DNA from 3 places in the Desulfovibrio intestinivivus genome. Region 3 is predicted to be linked to each of the others. Evidence: riboswitches for the same ligand, from Rfam matches in the RefSeq annotation. Region 3 holds a riboswitch; each other region holds the start of a gene.
The links. A riboswitch is a leader RNA that binds a small molecule or an ion and turns the genes downstream of it on or off. The one in region 3 is predicted to bind cobalamin.
Positions count from the first base shown of each region.

Region 1: linked by a shared signal. The riboswitch ahead of ACUZ9P_RS10890 (anaerobic ribonucleoside triphosphate reductase) and the one ahead of metE (5-methyltetrahydropteroyltriglutamate--homocysteine S-methyltransferase) in region 3 are both predicted to bind cobalamin.
Region 2: linked by a shared signal. The riboswitch ahead of ACUZ9P_RS02070 (FecCD family ABC transporter permease) and the one ahead of metE (5-methyltetrahydropteroyltriglutamate--homocysteine S-methyltransferase) in region 3 are both predicted to bind cobalamin.

Region 1 covers NZ_JBRBQT010000001.1:2,530,007-2,537,660, forward strand. Annotated here, with positions in the region: gene ACUZ9P_RS10885 (M16 family metallopeptidase) at 1-2,336, shown strand, start outside; cobalamin riboswitch at 2,942-3,120, shown strand; gene ACUZ9P_RS10890 (anaerobic ribonucleoside triphosphate reductase) at 3,243-5,498, shown strand; gene nrdD (anaerobic ribonucleoside-triphosphate reductase) at 5,551-5,721, shown strand; gene nrdG (anaerobic ribonucleoside-triphosphate reductase activating protein) at 5,714-6,229, shown strand; gene ACUZ9P_RS10905 (bacteriohemerythrin) at 6,321-7,325, opposite strand; gene ACUZ9P_RS10910 (HD-GYP domain-containing protein) at 7,359-7,654, opposite strand, start outside.
Region 2 covers NZ_JBRBQT010000001.1:489,614-497,267, reverse strand. Annotated here, with positions in the region: gene ACUZ9P_RS02085 (metallophosphoesterase) at 39-725, opposite strand; gene ACUZ9P_RS02080 (5-formyltetrahydrofolate cyclo-ligase) at 765-1,517, shown strand; gene ACUZ9P_RS02075 (polyphenol oxidase family protein) at 1,508-2,263, shown strand; cobalamin riboswitch at 2,290-2,468, shown strand; gene ACUZ9P_RS02070 (FecCD family ABC transporter permease) at 2,688-3,788, shown strand; gene ACUZ9P_RS02065 (ABC transporter ATP-binding protein) at 3,788-4,714, shown strand; gene ACUZ9P_RS02060 (ABC transporter substrate-binding protein) at 4,671-5,552, shown strand; gene cobI (precorrin-2 C(20)-methyltransferase) at 5,592-6,308, shown strand; gene ACUZ9P_RS02050 (GyrI-like domain-containing protein) at 7,304-7,654, opposite strand, start outside.
Region 3 covers NZ_JBRBQT010000001.1:2,421,958-2,429,611, forward strand. Annotated here, with positions in the region: gene ACUZ9P_RS10500 (5-methyltetrahydropteroyltriglutamate--homocysteine S-methyltransferase) at 1-156, opposite strand, end outside; gene metE (5-methyltetrahydropteroyltriglutamate--homocysteine S-methyltransferase) at 178-2,442, opposite strand; cobalamin riboswitch at 2,565-2,737, opposite strand; gene ACUZ9P_RS10510 (sigma 54-interacting transcriptional regulator) at 2,935-4,920, opposite strand; gene ACUZ9P_RS10515 (hydroxyacid dehydrogenase) at 5,189-6,124, shown strand; gene ACUZ9P_RS10520 (MFS transporter) at 6,162-7,469, shown strand; gene ACUZ9P_RS10525 (4-hydroxy-2-oxovalerate aldolase) at 7,506-7,654, shown strand, end outside.

The DNA.
Region 1 (7,654 bases), 110 kb from region 3:
AAGCCCTTGGCGGCTACCTCAACGCGGCCACCAGCTTTGACAAGACATGGTACATGACGGACATGCCCGCCGCCCACTGGCGTATGGGCATGGACGTGGTGAAAGAAATGGCCTTTCAGGCCTCTCTGGATCCCAAGGAGCTGGAGTCGGAAAAAGAAGTGGTGATTTCCGAGCTTGAGCGCGATCAGGATTCGCCCATGAGCAGGCTGTTTGAAAGCCTGCAGGTGTCCACACTCCAGAACACCCCCTACGGGCGACCCATCATTGGTTTTAAGGAAACCGTGCGCGCCATCACTGCCGATGACCTTCGCGCCTATGTGAAGCGCTGGTATCAGCCGCAAAACATGATGCTGCTGGTGGCGGGCGATATTGATCCGCAAGCTGTGATGCATCACGCGCAGGAACTTTTTGGCGGCATGGCCAACACCAACGATGCTGTTACGCCGCCGCAGGTCGATTTGCTTACTGCCCCCGGCGGTCAGCGTGTTGAAGTGGTGCGCGGCCCCTGGAACAAGGTCTATCTGGGCATGGCCTTTCCTGCGCCAGCCTTGCGGGACCTGCGCTCTGTGGATCTGGACGTGCTGAGCTACCTGCTTGGCGGCGACGGCACCTCGCTGCTGAGCCGCAAATACGAGTATGAAAAGCAGCTTGTGGACAGCATCAGCGTGGGCAACATGAGCCTTGCGCGCGCGGGCATGCTGTACATTACAGCCAATATGGCCCCGGAAAAGCTGGAGGCCTTCTGGCAGGGGCTGACCACAGATCTTGCCAAACTCAAGGCCGCAGACTTCAAACCCGAGGCCCTCAAGCGCGCCCGCTACAATCTTGAAGACAGCATGGACCGCTCGGCGGAAACGCTCAACGGTCTGGCCTCCTGGCTGGGCAGCGTCCAGTTTGAACTGGGCGGCGATGTGGCGGAACAAAATCTGCGCTTCACCCAGCGTAATGTTTCGCAGCCGCAGGTGCAGCAGGCCATTGACCTCTGGTTTGACCCCAGCAGGGCGCGGGTGCGTGTGCTCGCGCCTGAGAATGCCAAGCTGCCCGATCTGGAAGCCGTGCTGCAAAAGAACTGGCCCGGCAGCGCCGCTGCCAAAACTGCGCAGCAGGCTTCGGCCAGTGCGGGTCAGCAGGAAGTGGTCGATCTGGGGCAGGGACGTACCGTCATTCTTATTCCTGATGCCACTGTGCCCTATGTGGCGGTTGATCTCATGCTGCCCGGCGGCAACGCCCTGCTGAAGCCTGACCAGCAAGGGCTGGCAGAACTGACGGCCAGCACCCTTGGCGATGGCAGCGGCAAACTGGACGCCCAGGCCATGGAACGCTATTTCGCCGACCGCGCGGCATCACTCTCCGCCAAGGCGGGCCTGCAAACCTTTACCGTGTCCCTGACCGGCCCGGCCCGGTTCAATGCCGATTATTTCTCCATGCTGGGCGAGGTTCTGGGCAAGCCCCGCTTTGAAGCCAAGGAAATCAAGCGTGAAGCGGAAAACATGAAGGCCGCCATCCGCCAGCGGGCAGACAGGCCCACCTCCTTCCTGTTCTCGCGCGTGAATCCCTTCATCTTCCCCGGCGGGCAGCCCTACGGCTACGACAGCCTGGGGACGGAAGCGAACCTTTCCAAGTTTACGCCCAAGGATGTACGCTCGTTCTGGGACAAGCAGCTCGTGCAGCCCTGGGTGCTGGCAGTGGCAGGCGATTTTGACCGCGAGGCCGTGCTGGCCTTTGCCCGCACATTGCCCGCGCCAGACAAAAAGGATTTCTCCTTGCCCGCCCCCTCGTGGGGTGATGCCCGCAACCTTGATCTGCATCTGCCGGGGCGCAATCAGGCCCACGTGCTCCAGATGTTCAAGGCTGTGCCCTACACCAGCCCGGACGCCCCGGCACTCATGCTTTTGCAGTCTGTGCTTTCCGGGCAGAGCGGCCTGCTGTTCAGCCAGATGCGCGATGAGCAGGGCCTTGGGTACACGGTCACGGCATTTTACCGCGCCATGCCTCAGGCTGGCATGATGGCTTTTTATATTGGCACTACGCCTGACAAGGTGGCGCAGGCGCGTGAAGGCTTTGCCAAGATTATTGCTGATATCAAGGCAAAACCCCTGCCTACGGAACTGCTCGAGGCCGGGGCCAACCGCCTGCTTGGCGAATACTACCGCGACAAGCAAAGCCTTGATTCCCGCGCGGGCGTGGCCGCCACAGACGCCGTGCTGGGCCTGCCCCGCGATTTCAGCAAGTCGCTCATCGACAAAGCAGCCAAGCTGACCCCTGCGGATATTCAGGCTGTGGCGCAGAAGTATCTGGACGACAAGAACCTCTACAACATGATCCTGCTGCCGTAGGCGGCGTTTCGGGTTTATTGACGGGCTGCATCGGGTATCCGATTGCGCTTCCCTGCAAATTGGCGGTGGAAGCGGAGTTGGGCCGATGCGGCCCCTTGTGTTGCTTGGCTGTTACGAAATGCTCAATCACTGTTTGCGCGTACAAAAAAAGTTTTTATAAACGATATCTTCGGCAAGGGGCGGGCAAATAAAAATGTCAAGTCCGAGGTAAGTCCCCTTACGTGGGGGAGGCCGTCTTGAAAACCCGGCGTGGGTAGAGTAAGTTCTTGTCTGCGTTACGGGAACTGCTTTCTGAGGAAAGCTCGCCAGGTATCGGCTGCGGTCGCAGTGCCGGTGCCTGGGCGGCAGCGCCATGCGGGCATGATGCCTGAATTCATGACGAAATGTTCCAGCAACGCCAATCAAAGCCACACATGTTGCGGGTCAGGTTGCCTGATCTGGCTCTAGTCAGGGCGAACTTTTTTGTTCCCGCCCTCACTGTTTTGCGGCCTTGATGTAGTGAAAAAATGGGCAGGCAAGAAAATTCAATAGTGAATTCGCAGTGTTGCTACGGCACTAGGAGAGCTTTTTTGCGTGCATTTATTGACAGGGTGCAATTCTTTTGAGATTTTCTAGACATTGAAAGCGCCATGGAGCTTAATAGGGAATTCCCGTGAAATTCGGGAGCGGACCCGCCGCCGTGTGCCTGTTCAAAACCGCTTTTCCTCGCGTGTCACTGGATAAAACCGGGAAGGCCGAAAAGCGGCAGGCAAGCCGGAAGACCTACTTTCAACCGTTCTAAGAAAGTGGAGCATCTGCAACGGGCTTTTGCAGATGAACCGTCAGAAAAAGGCCATTGATGGCCTCTCCGCCCGTTTTGTTCGGGCGCCCTTTTTGTTCATAGCCCACACGTTTGGAGCGAAGTTCATGCTCGCCAGCATTATTAAGCGCGACGGCACGGAAGTGCCTTTTGATTCGGTCAAGATTCTCAATGCCATCACCAAGGCCAATCAGGCAGTTGGCGGTGAAGACATGTCCCCCACTGACCTGCTGTTTGTCACCGAAAAGGTGTGCAAAAAGCTGGAGTCGCGCTGCCTCAAGCATGTGGAAGAAATTCAGGATGTTGTTGAAGAAACCCTGATTCAGTACGACTACGCCAAAAGCGCCAAGGCTTACATTCTGTACCGGGCCGAGCATACGAAAATCCGTAATGCGGAATCGTATCTCATGGATATCTATAAAAAACTTACGTATTCCCCGGCCCTGCAGGAAGACATCAAGCGCGAGAACGCCAATATCGATGGCGATACGGCCATGGGCACCATGCTCAAGTATGGTTCCGAGGGCTCAAAATTCTTCATCGATAACTACATTCTGCCCAAGGATGCATCTGCCGCGCATCTTAACGGCGATATCCACATTCACGACAAAGATTTTTACATGCTCACGGAAACGTGCTGCCAGATTGACCTTATCCCCCTGTTTAAAAATGGTTTTTCCACGGGGCACGGGCATTTGCGCGAGCCCAATTCCATTGAGAGCTACTCGGCCCTTGCCTGCATTGCCATTCAGGCCAACCAGAATGAAATGCACGGCGGCCAGAGTGTGCCGCATTTTGACTTTGCCATGGCCGAAGGCGTTATCAAAACCTACCGCAAGGAATATGAGCGCGCCTTTGCCGCCTTTTTGCGCATTGCCCAGAATCTGGAAGAGCAGGCAGCCATTGACGCCGCCAGAGAAACCATCGCACTGTTGCCCGAAGGCCCACGCCTTGGCACCTGCGATGCCTTTGGAGAAGCTCTTGTGGCGGCTGCCCCCGAGGCCCAGCGCGAACTTGTAACGCGCGCGCATGCCTATGCTGCCGGCGAAGCCTTCAAATACACAGAGCGCCGCACCTATCAGGCCATGGAAGCCCTGATCCACAACCTGAACACCATGAATTCCCGCGCAGGCGCGCAGGTGCCTTTCAGCTCCATCAACTACGGCACGGATGTTTCTGCCGAGGGCCGCATAGTTGTCAAAAACTTGCTGCGCGCCACCAAGGCCGGGCTTGGCAATGGGGAAACCTCCATTTTCCCCGTGCAGATTTTCAAGGTGAAGTCCGGGGTCAACTATAATCCCGAAGATCCCAACTACGATCTTTTCAAGCAGGCTATGGATGTTTCCGCCATGCGGCTCTTCCCCAATTTCAGCTTTCTTGATGCGCCGTACAACCTCCAGTACTACCATCCGGACGACTATAATACGGAAGTGGCGTACATGGGCTGCCGCACACGTGTGCTTGGCAACGTGTACGACAAGGACAGGCAGGTTACGTGCGGTCGCGGTAATCTGAGCTTTACGTCCATCAACCTTCCCCGGCTTGGGCTGGATGCGCGCGGTGATATCAGCCGTTTCTACGCTCTGCTGGACGACAAGATCGATCTGGTGTTCCGCCAGTTGCTGCACCGGCTCAAGATCCAGAGCGCCAAAAAGGTGCGTAACTATCCCTTCCTCATGGGCGAGGGCATCTGGCTTGATTCCGACAAACTGGGTTGGGACGACAGCATTGAAGAAGTGCTCAAGCACGGCACACTGACCGTGGGCTTTATCGGCCTTGCCGAAACGCTCAAGGCTCTTGTGGGCCAGCACCACGGCGAAAGCGAAGATGCCCAGAAGCTTGGCATTGAGATTGTTACGCATCTGCGCAAGCGGTGCGATGACGAAGCTGAAAAGACAGGGCTCAATTTTTCACTCATCGCCACCCCGGCGGAAAGCCTGAGCGGGCGCTTTGTCAATCTCGACAAGGAAAAGTTCGGCAGCATCCCCGGCATCACTGACAGGGATTACTACACCAACTCGTTCCACGTGCCGGTGTACTGCCCCATCAAGGCCTTTAAAAAGATACAGATCGAGGCTCCGTACCACGCGCTGACCAATGCGGGCCACATCACCTATGTGGAGCTGGATGGCGATACCTGCAAAAACCTTGAGGCCTTTGAGAGCATCATCCGTTTTATGCACGATAATGGCGTTGGCTACGGCTCCATCAACCATCCCCTGGATCGCGACCCTGTCTGCGGCTATGTGGGTGTGATCAATGGCGCCTGCCCCCGTTGCGGCCGTAAGGAAGGCGAAGGCGTGAGTGCCGAGCTGCTTAAAGAACTGCGTAAAAAATACCCGCACACCCCCAAGTGGGACTAGCGGTCATATACAATTTTCATCAACTTTTGCTGATAGAACAAGGAGAGCGAAAATGCTAATGAAATCGCGTCTGTTCGAGGAAACCAAGCCCGCGCAGAAACTTGTGGGCCAGGATGTGGGTTTTGAACGTACCCGCCGCATCACCGGTTACCTTGTGGGAACGCTTGACCGTTTCAACAACGCCAAGCGCTCGGAAGAGCGCGATCGTGTCAAGCATGCCTGAATCCGGTAATGCCGGGGTCATGCGGCTGTCAGGCATTGTGGAAGAATCCATAGTGGACGGCCCGGGCCTGAGGTATGTCTTGTTCACGCAGGGTTGCCCGCATCACTGCAAAGGGTGCCACAATCCGCAGACGCACGACTTTGAGGGCGGCTTTCCGTTTACGGCGGAGGCCGCCCTTGCCCAGCTTGGGGAGAACCCTCTCCTGGCGGGCGTGACGCTGTCTGGCGGGGAGCCCTTTGAGCAGGCCCAGGCGCTCTGCGCCGTGGCCGAGGGTGTACAGGCCATGCGCAAAAATGTGATCACCTACACGGGGTACACATTCGAAGCCCTGCTTGCCCGCAATGACTCTTGGACAAACCGGCTGCTGGAACTGACGGATGTTCTTGTGGATGGCCCCTATGTGGAAAGCCTCCGCGACCTTGAGCTGCAGTTCAGGGGCAGTTCAAACCAGCGCCTCCTTGACCGCGCTGCCCGAGAACGAATAGCGGCAGAACTGCTCAGCCGTTGAACTTTTTGCGAGTCCTGACAGTTTGCTCTGCCGATCGCGTCTGTTCCCCGCTTTTAGCGGGGTTTTTTATTGGGGTTTGGCCGCAGAAGGCTTACTGCTCTGGTGTGGGCTTTGTGCCGGTCACATATGAGGCAAAACCCACATCCATCTGCTGTATATGATCCACCAGCCAGGTTTTCAGGTATTCCAGCAGGGCAATATCAATAAAAGCCTTGTCGTCAAGCACGGCCTCCCTGAGTTCTGTCACTGTTTTTCTGAAACTCTGGTGTACTTCAATGTGCCGTGCTGTGAGCGGATAAGCCGTGCGGCTGAAGAATATTTCTTCTGTGGCAAAATGGCTAAAGGCATAGCCCGTCAGATCATCAAGAATTTCGAGCAGCAGACTTTTATCGCAGCCTTTCTGCATTCCACGGTGTAGTTTGTTGATGTACGAAAGCAAGAGCTTGTGCTGGCCGTCAATGACGGGAATGTTCGTGTTGTAGCGGCTATCCCAGGGGAAGGCCTCTGCAAGCGTAGTATCTGCTTCGTCTTTGTCAGTGTCAGCTGTGCCCAAAAGCTGGCTGGCGTGCAGCAATATGCATTCGCTATGGTGGAGCACCGCAGAAAGGTCAAGAATTTGCTCCGTGATGTGCGGGCGGTCCACAGGTAACACACTGCCCGCATCAGCAGCTGTAGCCAGGTCATTCAATTCAGATTGGGCTTTGCGCAGCGCCGCAAGGGCAGTCTGCTGCGTCTGCATGTCCACAACGCGCCTTTCGCGCAGTTCCTGAATTTCCTGCCGGAGTTTGGCTGCTGTTTCGCGCGCCTCGGCAAGATCGTGGCGAAGCGTGGCCTCTCTGGCATTGAGGCTGTCTTCCAGAGCGCGCACAACATCGCAGGCCGTGGGTATGGACGGAATTTCAGCGCAGCCTGGCTGCGCGAGGGCAGCTACGACTGTGCGCAAGGGAAGCAGGAGGTAGCGGTAGAGCAGCACAAGGCCGCAGAAGGAAAAAATCAGGGAGAGGACAACAGCAAGCCGAGAAAAGGGCGGGGTGAGCTGCATGGCGATAATGCCAGCCAAGGGAGCAATAATCAGAAAAATGATTGGAACGCCCATGATTCCCCCCGTCAGTGGGTATGGCTACCCAGTTCAAGGTTGCCTGGCAGCCTTGGCCGCCTCATCGCACAGCCTGCGCATAACCACAAAGTTTGCTGCAGCCTTGCGCTGGGCGCGTATGCGCTCTTTGTTGACGCGTAGCACATTATCGGCCAGGAGCGCTACCACGCCGTTGTCCAGATAGCCGAGTTCCGCCATGGATGCGATGATTTTCATGGCTTCGGCCAGAGGCATGCCGTTGCGGTAGGGGCGGTCTTCTGTGAGGGCTGTAAATACATCCGCTACGGCGATGATACGCACAGGGAGCGTCAGGCTGCTTCCTTCAATAT
Region 2 (7,654 bases), 1.9 Mb from region 3:
TCATTGCAATGCGTTCCGGCAGATGCGGCAGACAAAAATTAGTCTTCAAGCATCTTGAGTTCGGCGGAGAGCTGGCCCGAATTGGAGCGCAGCAGCACGTAGCCGCCCTGCGCCAGCATGCCGGGGTTGACCACAAGGGTGCGGCCCACGCGGTCCATGGCCCGCGATTCGTGGATATGCCCGCACAGGCAGATGTCCGGCTGGGCTTCTTCAAGAAATTCGCGCACGGCTGTGGAACCCACGTGAATGCCGCCGGGGATCATGTCGCACGCGGTATCCTTGGGTGGATTGTGCGAAACAAGCACGCTGTGCGGATAGTGGCGGGCTTTTTGCCAGCAGGTTTCAAGCCACGCGGAAAATGCGGATTCCGGAAATTCGCTCGGCGTGCCAAAGGGCGTAAATGTGGAGGCTCCAACGCCAAAAATGGCGATTTCGGGCGTAAGCTCACGGGTGACGGCGTGGAGGTTCCAGCCTTTTTCGCTCAGCCACTGGTCAACTTCAGGCCTGTCCATGTTGCCGATCTGGGCCAGCACGGGGATGTCGTGGACGCACAGGGCGTTCATGACATGCTCTGCCTGCTTGACGCCGCCGGTGATGGTCAGGTCGCCGGTAACGATAATGCCGTCAGCCTGCGAGAGTTCCGGTATCTGGGCAAAACGTTCAGGTTCGTCGTGGATGTCGCCCACGGCGATCCAGAGAAAATCCTGAGAGTCGGCGCTTGGCATGGTGTTGCTTCCTTTGTTACAGTGGCGCAGGTGTTGAGAATGCCACACATTGCACTACAAGGAAAGAGCCGCTTGCCCTCCAATGCCACGTCCCCCGCGCCTGTGCCGCCCAGCCAGCCAGTGAACCAGCCGGACGCTCCGCCAACGTGTTTGGCGGGCAATCTTTCTGGCGAGCTGCCCGATGCTACGGCTCAGGCCAGAAACGATGTGCGTAAAGTTATGCGCCATCTGCGGGCGGAGCAGTCGCTCCAGTTGGCCGAAATCCGTAGCGAAGCGGCCCAGAGCAGACTGATGGAATCCATCCTGTGGAAGAATGCCCGCTCCGTGGCCCTCTATGTGGGGGTTAGGGGCGAGCTTGGTACGCAAGCCCTGCTGCGCGCGGCATGGCAGGCCGGTATGCTCGTGTGGCTGCCGCGTGTGCGGCGCAGCGAACCGGGATTTATGGATTTTGTGGCGTGCAGCGGCCCGGATCATTTGCGGCCCGGCCCCCTGGGTCTGCTTGAACCGCGCGATTCCCTGCCCGGTTTCGGGCCGGAAGCTGCGGGCGGCAGTGGCGCAGGGGCACACCCCCTTGCCCCCGACCTTGCGCTCCTGCCCGGCGTGGCCTTTGATCTCACTGGCGGACGCCTGGGCTATGGCGGCGGCTATTACGACCGCTTTCTGGAAAAAGGATTCACCTGCCCCCGCGTGGGCCTGTGCTTTGAATTTCAGCTTGTGGAATCCCTGCCCCTGGCCCCCTGGGACCAGCGGGTCAACTATATATGTACTGAAGAGCGTATGCTGTGTCTGTAAGCTATATCCCCTTTGTATTTCCCGGTGTTCCGCAGGTGCGCTGCGCCTTTCAGACCCGCGCCGGAGGCGTGAGCCTTGGCGAGTTTGGCGGCGGCAACATTGCTTTTACCGTGCAGGATAACCCCGAGCACGTCATTGCCAACCGCCGCAGCATGCTGGAAGGCCTGCGCCCGCAGGGCATGACCGCCTGGGCCGAGCTGATGCAGGTGCACGGCGATGGTTTTGTTTTTGAGCCGGAAGCCGTGGCCTGCGAAACAGCCGTTACGGCGGAAGGCGACGGCATGGCCACAGCGCGTCCCGGCCTTGGGCTGCTCATCAAAACGGCAGATTGCCAGCCCATCCTCATTGCCCACAAAAGCGGTGCATATATCGCCGCCATGCATGCGGGCTGGCGCGGCAACCGCTGCGATTTCCCCATCACGGGCGTGGCCCGCTTCTGCGAGCGTTACGGCCTTGAACCGCACGATCTGTTGGCTGTGCGCGGCCCCAGCCTTGGGCCGGGCAAGGCGGAATTTGTCAATTTTGACAAGGAGTGGGGCGATCCTTACCTGCCCTGGTTTGACGCCAGCAGCAAAACCATGGATTTGTGGGGTCTCACGCGGCACCAGCTTGAGCGCGCGGGCCTTTTGTCACGCAACATCTATGGGCTGGACATCTGCACCGCCAGCAACAACGAGCAGTTTTTTTCCTACCGCTGCGCCAGACGCTCGGGCCGTCAGGCCAGCCTTGTGTGGATAGCAGCCTGAGCCATTGACAGGCCGCAAGGCCACGCCTAGAGTGTTGGCGGCATTGGTAGCCGGGTAGACCGGCTTGAAAAGGGAATCCCGTGAAAAACGGGAGCGGACCCGCCGCCGTAAGGTTCTTAACCTTGCTCCATCTTGCGCCACTGGAAACGGGAAGGCCGGAGCAGGGGAACCAAGCCGGAAGACCTGCCATGCCCCAAGGTGCGCAGTCATGGAATGACGGCACCACGGTGCGGCATTGGCCGCCCCACGGCAACGGGTTTTTGCCGGCAGGACAGAGGAAATACGGGCCTCTTCCACCACGAGTGGAAGAGGCTTTTTTTATGCCCGTGTGGCGCAGGCCACCACTGGGCAAGGGTCTGACCCCTGAGGTCAGCCAACGCTTTGGCCCGCGTTCGCCCCCGCAGGCTACGGCCAGAGGGCTGGCATGACCAGAACGACCGAATCTTCTCCTTCCTCCTACCCGCAATCCCGCAGGCTGTGGCCGGTTTTTACCGGTCTTGTGGTCGTGTGGCTTGTTTCGCTGCCGCTGGCCTGTTTGCCGGGGCCTGTGCCCTTGAGCGCGCAGAGCGTGTTTCGCGCTTTGGCGGCATTGGCAGGCTTTGCGCCTGCGCCTGATGATCCGGCCCTGACCGGGGTTGTGGTGAGCATCCGGCTTGCCCGGGTGTGTCTGGCCGCCCTGTGCGGCGGCGCTCTGGCTATGGCCGGGGCGGCATTGCAGGGCGTGTTGCGCAATCCGTTGGCTGATCCCTTTACTCTGGGCATTTCCGCCGGGGCTGCCTGCGGGGCCAGCATGGCTATAGCCCTTGGCGGGCCGCTGGTGGTCATGCTGGGGAGTATTTCGTGGTTGGGCAATGTGCCTGGGCTGGCTGGCTTCAGTCATGCCGGGCTGGTGGCCCCTGCTGCCCTGATCGGCGCGCTGGCAGCTCTTGGCTGCGCACTGTGGCTGGGGCGCGGCGACGGCGCGTTCAGCCGGGAGAGCGTTATTCTTGCGGGCATTGCCGTGGCCGCATTTTTGGGGGCGCTGGTGGCCCTTGTGAAGGCCCTCAACGAGGAATCCGTAACCAGCATCGTGTTCTGGATCATGGGTTCCTTTCAGGGCCGGGGCTGGAGCAGTCTGCCCCTCTTGCTGGCAACCCTTGTACCGGGATTGCTGGCAACGGCCTTTGGCTGGCGCTCCCTGGACGTACTTGCCCTTGGCGATGAGCAGGCCGCTCAGACAGGCCTTGATGTGGGCCGCGCCCGCCTGTGGCTGCTGGCCGGAGCAAGCTGCATGACCGCTGGCTGCGTGGCCGTGGCCGGGGTGATCGGATTTGTGGGGCTGGTGGTGCCGCACGTGTTGCGTTTGCTGCTGGGCTGGGGGCACGGCCCCTTGCTGGCTGCGGCCTTTTTCGGCGGTGGTGTGCTGCTGGTCTGGGCGGATGTGCTGGCCCGTTGCGTGCTTTCTGGTGGGCAGGAATTGCCCGTGGGCGTGGTCACGGCCTTGCTTGGCGGGCCGTTTTTTGCCCTGCTGGTGCGGAGGCGCTGATGCTGCGGCCTGACCAAGATATTCGCCATGAGGGGCGCACAGCACCGCCTGTGCTGCGTATTGCCGGGGTGCGCGCCGGATACGGCGGGCAGAGCGTGCTGCACGAGGCGGGCTTTACCCTGCACGCCGGGGAGTGCGCCGCCCTGCTTGGCCCCAATGGCAGCGGCAAAACAACGCTGCTGCGCGTCCTTTCTGGGGTGCTGATGCCGCAGGCTGGCGCCATTGAGATTCAGGGGCGTCCGCTGGCGGCATTGAAGCCGCGCGAGCGCGCCCGCATGGTGGCGGTGGTGCCGCAGCGGGGGCAGTTGCCGCAGGGCCTTACCGCACGGCAGATGGTGCTGCTCGGGCGTTTTGCCCATCTTTCGTGGCTAGGGGCCTACGGGCGGGAAGACTATGCGGCGGCAGACCGGGCGCTTGAAGAAACCGGGGCCGCGCCGCTGGCACAGCGCAGGCTCACAGAACTTTCGGGCGGCGAGCTGCAAAGGGTTTTGCTTGCCCGCGCCCTTGCGCAGGAAAGCCCGCTCCTGCTGCTGGACGAACTGGCCGCAGGGCTGGACTGGGCGCGCATGGTTGATCTGTTCGACCTGCTTGAGCGCCGCCGCGCCGCCGGAGCCTGCGTGCTCATGGCCGTGCACGACTGCAATCTGGCCGCCCTCTATGCCACGCGTCTTATGGGGCTGCGGGACGGAAATCTGGTTTTTGACGGGCCGGTAGCAAAGGTTTTTACAGAGGAGAATCTCGGTGCGCTTTACAACATACCCATCTGCGTGTTGCCCCACCCTCGGTGGGGGCTGCCTCAGGCCCTGCTTGCCAGCGCAACAGGCCCGTGGAGCGGGGGAAAATCTGCTGTCCCGGCGGCCTCTGTTGATGACGTTGTGTCTGATGTTCAGTCTGGTTCTATTCCCGGCAGGAGCGCAGGCGGCTAACTCTGAAAACAGCGAGCGCCGTGATTCCGCACCCATTGTCATCACGGACGACACTGGCGCGACAGTAACCTTTGCGCAACCCGTCAAAAGGGTGATCGCCCTGTACGGAGCGTTCAACGAAATTTTTCTGGCCCTGGGCGCTGGCGACCTTTTGGTGGCGCGCACAGCTGCGGACGGTAATCTGCCGGAGCTTGCGGCCCTGCCTGCCATTGGCACGCACATGCGCCCCAATGCCGAGCTTGTGCTGGCGCAGCAGCCGGATGTGGTTTTGCAGCTTGAGGGCCGCAGCGAAGCCCAGACCCAGACCGAAAATTTGCGTTCTTTGGGCCTCAAGGTGCTGACATTTGAAGTAAATTCCTTTGAGCGGCTGTTTGAAGTTACGGAAACCCTGGGGCGGCTTGCCGGACGCGAGGATAAAGCCCAGGTTCTCGTAAACGACTGGAAGATCCGAATGCAGGCATTGCGCAGACGCAATGCGGGCAAGCCCGTGGCGCGTGTTTTTTATGAGGTGCGTTATCCCAATCTTCTGGCTGCCGGACGCGGCGGTATCAGCAGCGAGATACTGGCCCTTGCCGGGGGCGAAAACGTGGTGAACGACAGCAAAAAGCTGGTGCGCTACAGCGAAGAAGCCCTGATTGCGGCAGACCCGGATGCGTACATTATTCAGAAAGGCCCCATGAATCCTGAGCCAACGCCCTTGGCTGAGCGTGATCACTACAGGGATTTGCGCGCTCAGCGCGCCGGGCGCGTGCTCGTGGTGGACGAAGAGCGTTTTGCCCGCCCCGGCCCCCGCGCCCTGGATGCGGCGGAAGAGCTGGATAGCTGGCTGCATCGCTGATCCCATAAATATTTCAGAGCATTGTAAAGAGAGCAGATAATGAACGGAATTCTCTACGGCGTGGGCGTCGGCCCCGGCGCGCCTGATCTTTTGACCCTGCGGGCAGTCAGGGTGTTGGGCGAGGTGGATGTTATCCTTGCGGCAGCCTCGCCCCGCAATGATTTTTCAGCGGCGCTGGACACGGCGCGCCCGCATCTGCGGGCCGATGTGCGCGTGTTGCGGCTGGAATTTCCCATGACGCGCGACCGTTCCGTGCTGCGTGAGGCGTGGCGCGTAGCGGCCCAGACCACCAGAGACGTGCTGGAAAGTGGGCAGAGCGCCGCTTTTCTGACCATTGGCGATCCGCTGGTGTACAGTACATTTGGCTATCTCATGCGGACACTTGGCGAATGCGCGCCGCATCTGGCGGTGGAGGTCATTCCCGGCATCACGTCCTTTCAGGCGGCAGCTGCCCGCACCCGCACCGTGTTGTGCGAAAACGGCGAGACCTTGCGCATCATACCGGGCATCAACAGTCGGGAGAGTCTGGAAGATTCATTGCAACAGAGTGATACTGCTGTGATTCTCAAGGCCTATCGCAACCTGCCGGCCATTGCGGAAGCCTTGGGCGCTACTAACAGACTGGAGTCGTGCGTCCTGGCGAGTCATGTGGAGCAGCCAGCGGAGAAGGTCTGTCTGGGGCTTGGCGGAGCTTGTGCTGCGGGCGAGACTCCGCCCTATATGTCGTTGATTCTGAGCCGTAAGCCGCAGGTGTAGCCCTGTGGCAGTGTGAAGGGCTGGGGGTAGAGGAAAAATTTGATGGCGGGGTGAGCCTGTCAGGCTGATTTACGCAAACCCGACTTTTTTGGCCTGACTGCGTTAAAGTCCTGTTTTTGATGCTCACGTACTTGAGTACGCTGCGCTCAAAAACAGGACTTTTCCTTGTCAGTCCAGAAAAATGCGTATTTTGCAAATTCGCCCAACACCAACCATCGCCTCCGCGTCCGCTTCGGCGAGTTTAAGGAAGGCAACTTCACGACCAGCTCCTGATGACGGGCAGGGGGAAAGACAAAAAGGCAGGGAAAGAAAAGGCAAATATAGAAGAAAAGTTTTTGCCGGGTGGGTGAGCCTGTCAGGCTGATTTACGCAAACCCGACTTTTGCGCCCTAAATGCGTATTTTGCAAATTAGTCCAACACCAGCCATCGCCTCCGCCTTGCTCCGGCGAGTATAAGGAAGGCGACTCCATGCCCCGCCCTGATGGAGGGGTGGAATTCTTTTTTACCCGTAGTTGCTTAATCTTCGACGGGGACTGAAATTGTTGGCTGAAACGGACTCATATTCAAAGCGAAAGCGGACTCTGGCATTAACGCGGCGCGGAGGGAGATCACCTGAGCGAGCAACGCGAGTGAGGGAAGCTCCCGCAGCTATAGCCGCGTTGCCCTCGCCGTTTTGCGGAAGCTGAAAGCCTCAGGGGGTGCTTCGGGGGGGATGCAAGGGGGGCCGAGAAGGGGGCATAGCCCCATAACCGGCCCCGCCTTGCTGCGCGCCGCACAGGCGTCCCCAACCCCGCCGGACGGCGGAATCCCGTGCCCAAAGGGCAGAAAAAAGATAAGCTTAGTGCCTCTCGGGCGCGACCACGCCGCGCAGGCGTCCCCAACGCCGCCGGACGGCGGAATCCCGTGCCCGAAGGGCAGAAGAAAGACAACCGTAGTGTCTCTCGGGTGAGGCCGCGCGCCGCGCATGCGTCCCAACTCCGCCGGGCGGCGGAATCTAACGCTTGACCGGCATAAACAGATCAAAGGGCATACTCGGATTCCAGTCCGTAGGGTACAATTCAAAGCAGGGGGCCTGCTCGTTCAGTTTCCATTCCTGCTGCCCGCCAAGCCATGTCTGGTACATGAACATGTATCCCGCACCGATGCTTTCCAGATTCGGCACAGTGCAGCGGGCGTAGGAGCCGGACGGAATGCTGGTTGTTTCTATGCCTGACGGAACCTGTTCGTCAGCCTCAACGGCGGCCCAGTAATCAAAATCCTGGGCATTGAGCATGATGGAAACGCCGTAGCTTTCCTTGCCATAAATTTGGGGCATTTGCGGACAGAAGTTCTGCCATAGGGCCTG
Region 3 (7,654 bases):
GTCTTCCACCTTGCGCAGATCATCGGGGGTGATTTCTTTGTCTTGCAGTTGTTTTCTGGCCTTTTTTATGGATTCCGGGCGCAGAAAGCTGCCCACGTGGTCAGCGCGGAAAGGAGGTTTGTTCCAAAAATCTACGGTGTTTTTTTCAGCCTTCATTTATTTATCCTTTATGTTCGGTTACGCCAGCGTGGCGCGAACAGTTTTTGCGGCTTCAACCATGTTTTCCAGCGACGGGTACGCTTCATCCCACTGGCGTGTTTTCAGGCCGCAATCAGGGTTAACCCACAGTTTTTCCGCTGGAATGTGCCTGAGTGCGCGGTGCAGCAGTTCGATCATTTCTTCCGTTGAAGGCACGCGTGGGCTGTGGATATCGTACACGCCGGGGCCGACCTCGTTGGAGTAGTTGAACCTGTCAAAAGCCTCCAGAAGCTCCATGCCGCTGCGGCTGGATTCTATGCTGATGACATCGGCGTCCATCTGGGCAATCCAGGGCAGAATGGCGTTGAACTCGCTGTAGCACATGTGCGTGTGTATCTGCGTGCTGTCGGCAACGCTTGAGGTAGCCAGCCTGAAAGCCTCCACGGCCCAATGAAGATAATCTTCCGCTGCTGCGCGAGTCAGGGGCATACCCTCGCGCAGGGCGGCCTCGTCAATCTGGATGATGCGCACGCCAGCCTTTTCCAGATCAAGAACTTCGTCTCGGATAGCAAAGGCAATCTGCTTGCACACTTCTGCCCGCGGGAGGTCGTCCCGTACAAAGCTCCAGCACAGAATGGTCACCGGGCCTGTGAGCATGCCCTTGACCGGCTTTTGCGTGAGCGACTGCGCATAGCGTATCCAGGCTACGGTCATGGGCTTTTTGCGGTACACATCACCGTAGATTACGGGCGGTTTAACGCAACGGCTGCCGTAGCTCTGCACCCAGCCGTTCTGCGTAAAGCAGAATCCTCCCAGTTGTTGACCGAAGTATTCAACCATGTCGTTGCGTTCCGCTTCGCCATGCACCAGTACGTCCAGACCCAGCTGTTCCTGCTTTTCAATGCAATGGCGGATCTCATTTTGCATGGCTGCCGTGTATGCGGCTTCGTTTATGCTACCGTTTTTGAAGTCGCGCCGGGTTTTGCGTATTTCTGCCGTTTGAGGAAACGACCCGATGGTCGTAGTGGGCAGGGGAGGCAAGGCAAGCCAGCCTTGCGCTTTTTTGCGGGCGGGATAGCTGGATTGGCGGTGCAGTTGCGAAGGGGCGACGGCGGCAACCCGCTGCCGCACAGTTTCAACATACTGATCGGGATGCGCTGCGGCATCATGCGGGTCTGCCGTATTGCGCTGCAATCCTTCGGAATTAGCCTGTTCCGCAATTTTCCCAAGGTTTGCAACTTCCGCACATTTTTGCACCGCAAAGGCCATGCGGTGACGGATATGGTCTGGCAGGGCTGTTTCTGCCTCCAGATCCACGGGCGAGTGCAGCAAGGAGCAGCTTGAGCCGACAAGAATCCGTTCGCTGCCCAAAGCCGCTGTTGCTTGCGCAATGCACGGCAATATCCGGGCAAAATCCGTCTTCCAGATATTACGCCCGTTCACTGCTCCAAGCGAAAGCGCCATATTATCAGGGATGGCGGCCATGATTTTGCCCAGCTCATCCCTGCCGCGTACCATATCCACATGCAGCACCGCGCAGCCGGAATCCACCGCCAGCGCGAGATTTTTTTCAAGCGGCCCAAAGTATGTTGTGAGCATCAGCCTGTTGCCGCAGGCGGCGTTGAGACCCGCGTATATTTCGGTAAAGCGCCTGACCGCAGCCGGGGGCAGCAACTCTGTGCTCAGCACGGGTTCTTCTATCTGGATACTGTCGCAGAGAGGGGCGAGCGAGGCCAGCAGATTGGCGTACACCAAGACAATGCTCTCAAGGCGCGACCATTTGTGTGCCTCGTGCCGCGATTTTGCCAGCGTCAGCCAGGTAAAAGGCCCGATCATGGCTGGCTTGGGCGCAAAGCCCAGATCCCGGGCCAGGAGCGTGTCTGCCAGTACAGGATGCTTACCCTCCTGCCAGGGCGCATCGCCTTCAAATTCTGGTACAAGGTAGTGGTAGTTGGTGTCGAACCACTTGGTCATTTCCAAGGGCGGAACATTGCGCAGGGCGTCACCCCGCGCAAGGCTGAAGTATCTCTCTAGCGGTGAGTCGGCCTTGTCCGCGGCAAACCTTGCGGGCACTGCACCGAGCATGCAAGTGATATCGAGCATGCGGTCATAAAGCGAAAAATCTCCGGTGGTCACATAAGCAAGGCCAGCATCGCGCTGGATGCGCCAGTGTCGCTTTTTCAGGTCGTTTGCGACTTCAATAAGGGATTGGGCGGAACGGGTACCGTCCCAGAAAGACTCAAGGGCTTGTTTCAGCTCTCTTTGTCTGCCGATTGATGGAAACCCGAGAATGTGGGTTTTCATGGGGATGCTCCTTTCAATAGAAGTTGAAAGGGCAGTCCATTTCACGTTCGTCCAGAACAGGATGCGGGGCATCCGTCAGGCCGGGCATTTGCCTGTACGCGAGACAGTACTGCCGTGCTGCGCCAATCGCAGCAATTGTGACAAGTCGTCTCCTGGCTTCCGGCCTGTGGCAGTCTGGCCTTCCCATTTGCAATTGCAAACAGTGACCATGACCCAGGTAAATGCCGGTTACAGTGGCGCGCCCGCGGCAGATTTTCACTGCCTTCCGTTTCTAATCACAATATCTGGATAAATTGATATATAGTTTTGTTCTTTTCGTCAACAGTCGCCTTTGTGCAATACCCACATGCTGTGGCCTAAAATCGCCCCCCTAAAGATATGCATTGAAAGGTAGTGCTCCTGCCATAGGAGCACCAGAATGAAGCGGAGCAGATTCATAGAAGAGCAGAGTAGTGGGATAGCGGGCCTATGCACAGATGGTTGTATCCGGTGCTATTGCTTGTTTTCCCATTCAGGTTCCTCCCTGGTTTCGGGCAAAGTATCCTGCTCGAACAGGCCGAACTTTTTCATTTTTCTCCAAAGCGTAGCGCGCCCAATGCCCAACCGGAGCGCAGTTTCTTTTCTGTTTCCGCCGCATTGCCGCAACATGTCGCGCAGGGCGCGTGCTTCCAGAGCATAAAGGCTGGCGGCAGAGGAGTCCTGTTGGCTGACAACTGGGGCAACGTCGTTTGAGCATGTCTGTTCGTATGGGTGACAGCTGCGCAGGGAATCGGCCATGATGTCTTCAGAAAGCACACCATGCGTGGCAATAACCATGGCTCGCTCCAGAACATTGGCCAGTTGCCGTACATTGCCCGGCCAGGGGATAGTTTCCAGAAGCGCCATTCCCCGTGGATCTATTCTTGGCATGGGTTTGTGCTGTTCTTTGGATTTTCTGTGCAGTATGAACCGCGCCAGCAGGCCGACATCCCCCAAGCGTTCCACCAGCGGGGGAAGCTCCAGAATGAGCACCGCCAGTCTGTAGTACAGGTCTTCCCTGAACCTTCCCGCCTGAACTTCTTTCGCCAGATTGCGGTTGGTGGCCGCGATAATGCGCACATCCACCGGCGTTACCTTGTTGTCGCCCACGCGCGAAACCTCTTTTTCCTGTAGGACTCGCAGCAGGCGACATTGCAGGGGTAAAGGCATTTCGCTTATTTCATCCAGAAAAATGGTGCCGCAGTGGGCCATTTCAAAAAGACCCATTTTGCCGCTTTCGCTGGCACCAGTGAACGCCCCCCGCACATAGCCGAACAGCTCGCTCTCAAGCAGGTTTTCTGGCAGAGCGGCGCAGTTTACGGCCACAAAGGGGCTGTCTGCCCTGGCGCTGGCATTGTGGATAGACTGCGCAAATAGCTCCTTGCCTGTTCCTGTTTTGCCGTAAATGAGGACAGTGCTTTCGGACTGCGCATAGGTAAAGGCCCGCTTTTTTGCTTTTTCCAGTGATTCCGATTTTCCCACCACATCGGCAAAGGTGCTTTTGGCCACATGCCCAGAATCACGTACCCGTTTGCGCACCCGCTGCTCCAGAGACTGGATGCGCCGCACTTCCTGCAACGTAAGCACCGCGCCCCGGCTGTGCCCGTTCACGTGGATGGGCACACTGGTAACAGCCAGAGAATTGCCGCCTATCAGGCATACCTCGGAGGCTTGCTCGTTTTCAGGCGTCTGGATGCAGGATTCCCAGGGCATGCCCAAAACCTCGCGCACGTCGCGCCCCACCACATCTTGCCGCCGCAGGCCAAGCAGCTCAAGGCCGATGCGGTTTATCTCAGAAATATGCCCCGAGGCATCAATGCCGATAATGCCATCGTTGATGGAGTTGAGCAGGGCATTAATTGTGCCGAGGCGCAGGTCTTTTTCCTTCTGGAGCGAAACAATGCGCTTGCCCTCTTCAATGGCGTCCTGAATGACGCGCGGATCCATGTCGATGTGTACGCCCTGCGCGCCAAGAGCCCGTGCGGCGTTTACCACGGGCGAGCCGCCCACAAAGGCCTTTACGCCTCTGGCAATGAGCTGCCGCAGTCTTTCCGATATATCGGCAAGATCCGTCAGGGTTTCCACAATCACCGGTTTTTCAAAAAAATCCTTTAGGGCAAGAGCGTTGTAGGTGAAGGATTCAAATCCCACCACCGCGATTTTATCCGCAAGGCCAAAGGCGCGGTTGACCGCGCGCAGCATGTCCACGCTCGTATACCTTAGCTCCAGCACATGCGTTTTGAGGGCTTCTTTAAGCAGGGCAGCCGTGCCGCCGTTGCTGACTACAACCATGGCCTGCCCCTGGTCGATATGGCTTTGGGCAAGGCGCACTGCATCTTCCAGCGCTGCTTCATAAACAAGAAAGCTCTCGCCGATGCGGCTGAAAATGTTGCTGATAGTGTTGGTAATCGGTTCGCTTGGGGTGATGAACAGAATGTCTTCCCTGCGGATATGAACCATGGACGTCTCCATCTGCAAATTGTTTCCTTTTGATACATGGTATATCAAGTGAAACATAAATGAAACAGATAGATGCAACACATCATTCTGAACCCGCCGGTATTCTGGAGGTAGCCTGAAGGATGAATACTGTTTTAGTATTGTAATACGCTGTAATTAATGAGTTTTTTAAGGTGTGTGCGCCTGTCTGCAACCACTGGACTCTACTGGCATGTCTCTTGCTTTTTGGCGCAAGAATGCATTCGCCATGTTTCATAGGGAGGACACCATGAGAGTTCATGTCATAGAACCCATAGACGAAAGCGCCATGCGCAAACTGCGTGCTGTGGCGGAAGTAGTGGCGTGGGATGATCCGGAAAAAAACGACCTTTCCCGAGCGGATGCGGTCATTGTGCGCGCCGCGTCCGTCACGCGCGAGCAGATTCTTGCTGCACCGGGGCTGAAGGTTATCGGCAAGCACGGCGTTGGCGTGAACGCCATTGATCTGGTCACAGCCAAGGAGCGGGGCATACCTGTTGTGTATACCCCGCTGAGCAACGTAAATTCAGTAGCCGAACTGGTTTTTGGCTTTATTCTCGCCACTGCCCGCAAGCTGCGCGACAATATGGAGCACATACGCCGAGGGGCAGAGCGCATAGCCCCCGCAACTCTTACAGGCCTTGAGATTTCCGGGAAGTCGCTTGGTCTTGTAGGCTTCGGCAATATAGGTTCACGCGTGGCGCAGATTGCCGTGAATGGGTTCGGCATGGAGGTTCATGCCTACGACCCCTATATGAAAGGGGCCACAGCGAAGGAGCGCGGCGTGCACTTGCATGAAACTCTTGAAAGCATGCTGTGCGAGGCAGACTACATCAGCGTGAGCGTACCACTTACCGAAACGACCAGAGGCCTCATAGGCTCCGCGCAGTTTGCCTGCTGCAAGCCCACGGCCGTTATCGTCAGCACCGCGCGCGGCGGGGTTATTGACGAATCTGCCCTTTATGAGGCCTTGGTGCGCAAGACTATTTACGGCGCTGCCAGCGACGTATTTGTGCAGGAACCCCCCACCATGGAAAATCCTCTCCTGCAATTACCCAACTTTATTGGCACCCTGCATATAGGCGGCAGTACGCACGAATCGCTTGTGCGCGTTGGCAATACGGTTGTGGACGATGTGCTTGCCGTGTTGCACGGTGAAAAACCGCTCTATCCCTATGCGGTATAGCTTTTTGTTTTAGCCTGTTACCGAAAAGGATTCCGCTATGACTCAGACGGATACAACCTCGCCGGTTGAAGAACAAAAGTTGCGTGAAGCAAAAAAGGCCACTGCGGCCGCCGCATTCGGTACCTTTTTGGAATATTATGATTTTTCAGTATACGGTTACTGCGCCGCCCGCATATCCAAGGAATTTTTTCCCAGCGACAATCCCACGGTTTCATTGCTCTCCACCTTGGCCGTGTTTGGTCTGGCCTTTATTGTCCGGCCTTTGGGCGGCCTGTTTTTCGGGCACATCGGTGACCGCTACGGGCGAAAATTTTCGCTTGTGGCTACGGTGGTGCTTATCGGTGTGGCCTGTACGGCCATCGGCTGCCTGCCCACCTACGATCAGATAGGCATTGCTGCGCCTATCCTGCTGATTCTTTGCCGCATATTGCAAGGATTTTCCGCCGGGGGCGAGATAGGCAGCGCGGCTTCGTACATTCGTGAATGGGCACCCGCAGAACGCCGCTCCCTGTATCTTTCCTTTGTGCCCAGCGTGGCCAATTTGGGCAAGGCCGGGGCCGCTGGCCTTACCGGACTGGCCGCCTATCTGTTTGTTGGCGAAAGCGCAAGCTGGGCCTGGCGTGTACCCTTTCTGGTGGCCATGCCCCTCATGCTCGGTTGCCTCTGGATGCGTCTCAAAATCGAGGATACTCCCGATTTCACCAACATGAAGAATGAGGGCAAGCTTTCTGAGGCCCCCATTAAGGAGCTGATAGGTCAGTACCCTGCTTCACTGTGCAAGCTGTTCATGTACTCTCTGGTTCAGAATGTGGGCACGTATTGCGGTACCGTGTATGTCGCCATCTATATGCGCACAGTGCTGAAAATGCCTGCCACCGAAGTTGGTTTTATCGTGCTGATAGCCGTGACCTGCGCGGCCCTCTTCATACCCGTGTTCGGCCTCATCACAGACCGCGTAGGCCCTGTTAAAACGCTGGTGGCCTGCTACGTCTGCTATATTGTGCTGAGCTATCCCTGCTACTCAATAATGGGCAAGAGCTTTGGCATGGCCATATTTGCACTGGTTACCACCATGATCCCTTATGCCCTGTGCCAGGCTGGGTCATATTCCATGTACCCGGAGCTGTTGCCGCCCCGCGTGCGCAGCACAGGGGTTTCCTTCGGGCATAGCATGGGGGCTGTTTTGGGCGGGGCCACCACTCCGTTTCTGGCCACGTGGCTCATCTCCAAGTTCAACGACATCATGATTCCCGCTTACATCCTCATTTTTGTGGGTGCGCTGGGCCTGGTTAACCTGCTGATTCTCAAGAAGGCCGACCCCGCTGAAGGGCGTCGGTTCCGCTAATGGCCTTTCTTTAAACAACAGTACGCGGAGAAATATATGGAACTTTTTGATTGCACTCTTCGTGACGGCGGCAATGTGCTTGGCAACGGGTTTCCGGCTGATCTGACGGAACTAATACTGAAAGGGCTTGTTGATTGCGGCGTACGGTATATCGAATACGGCAATGCCAATGGCATTGCCGCGGG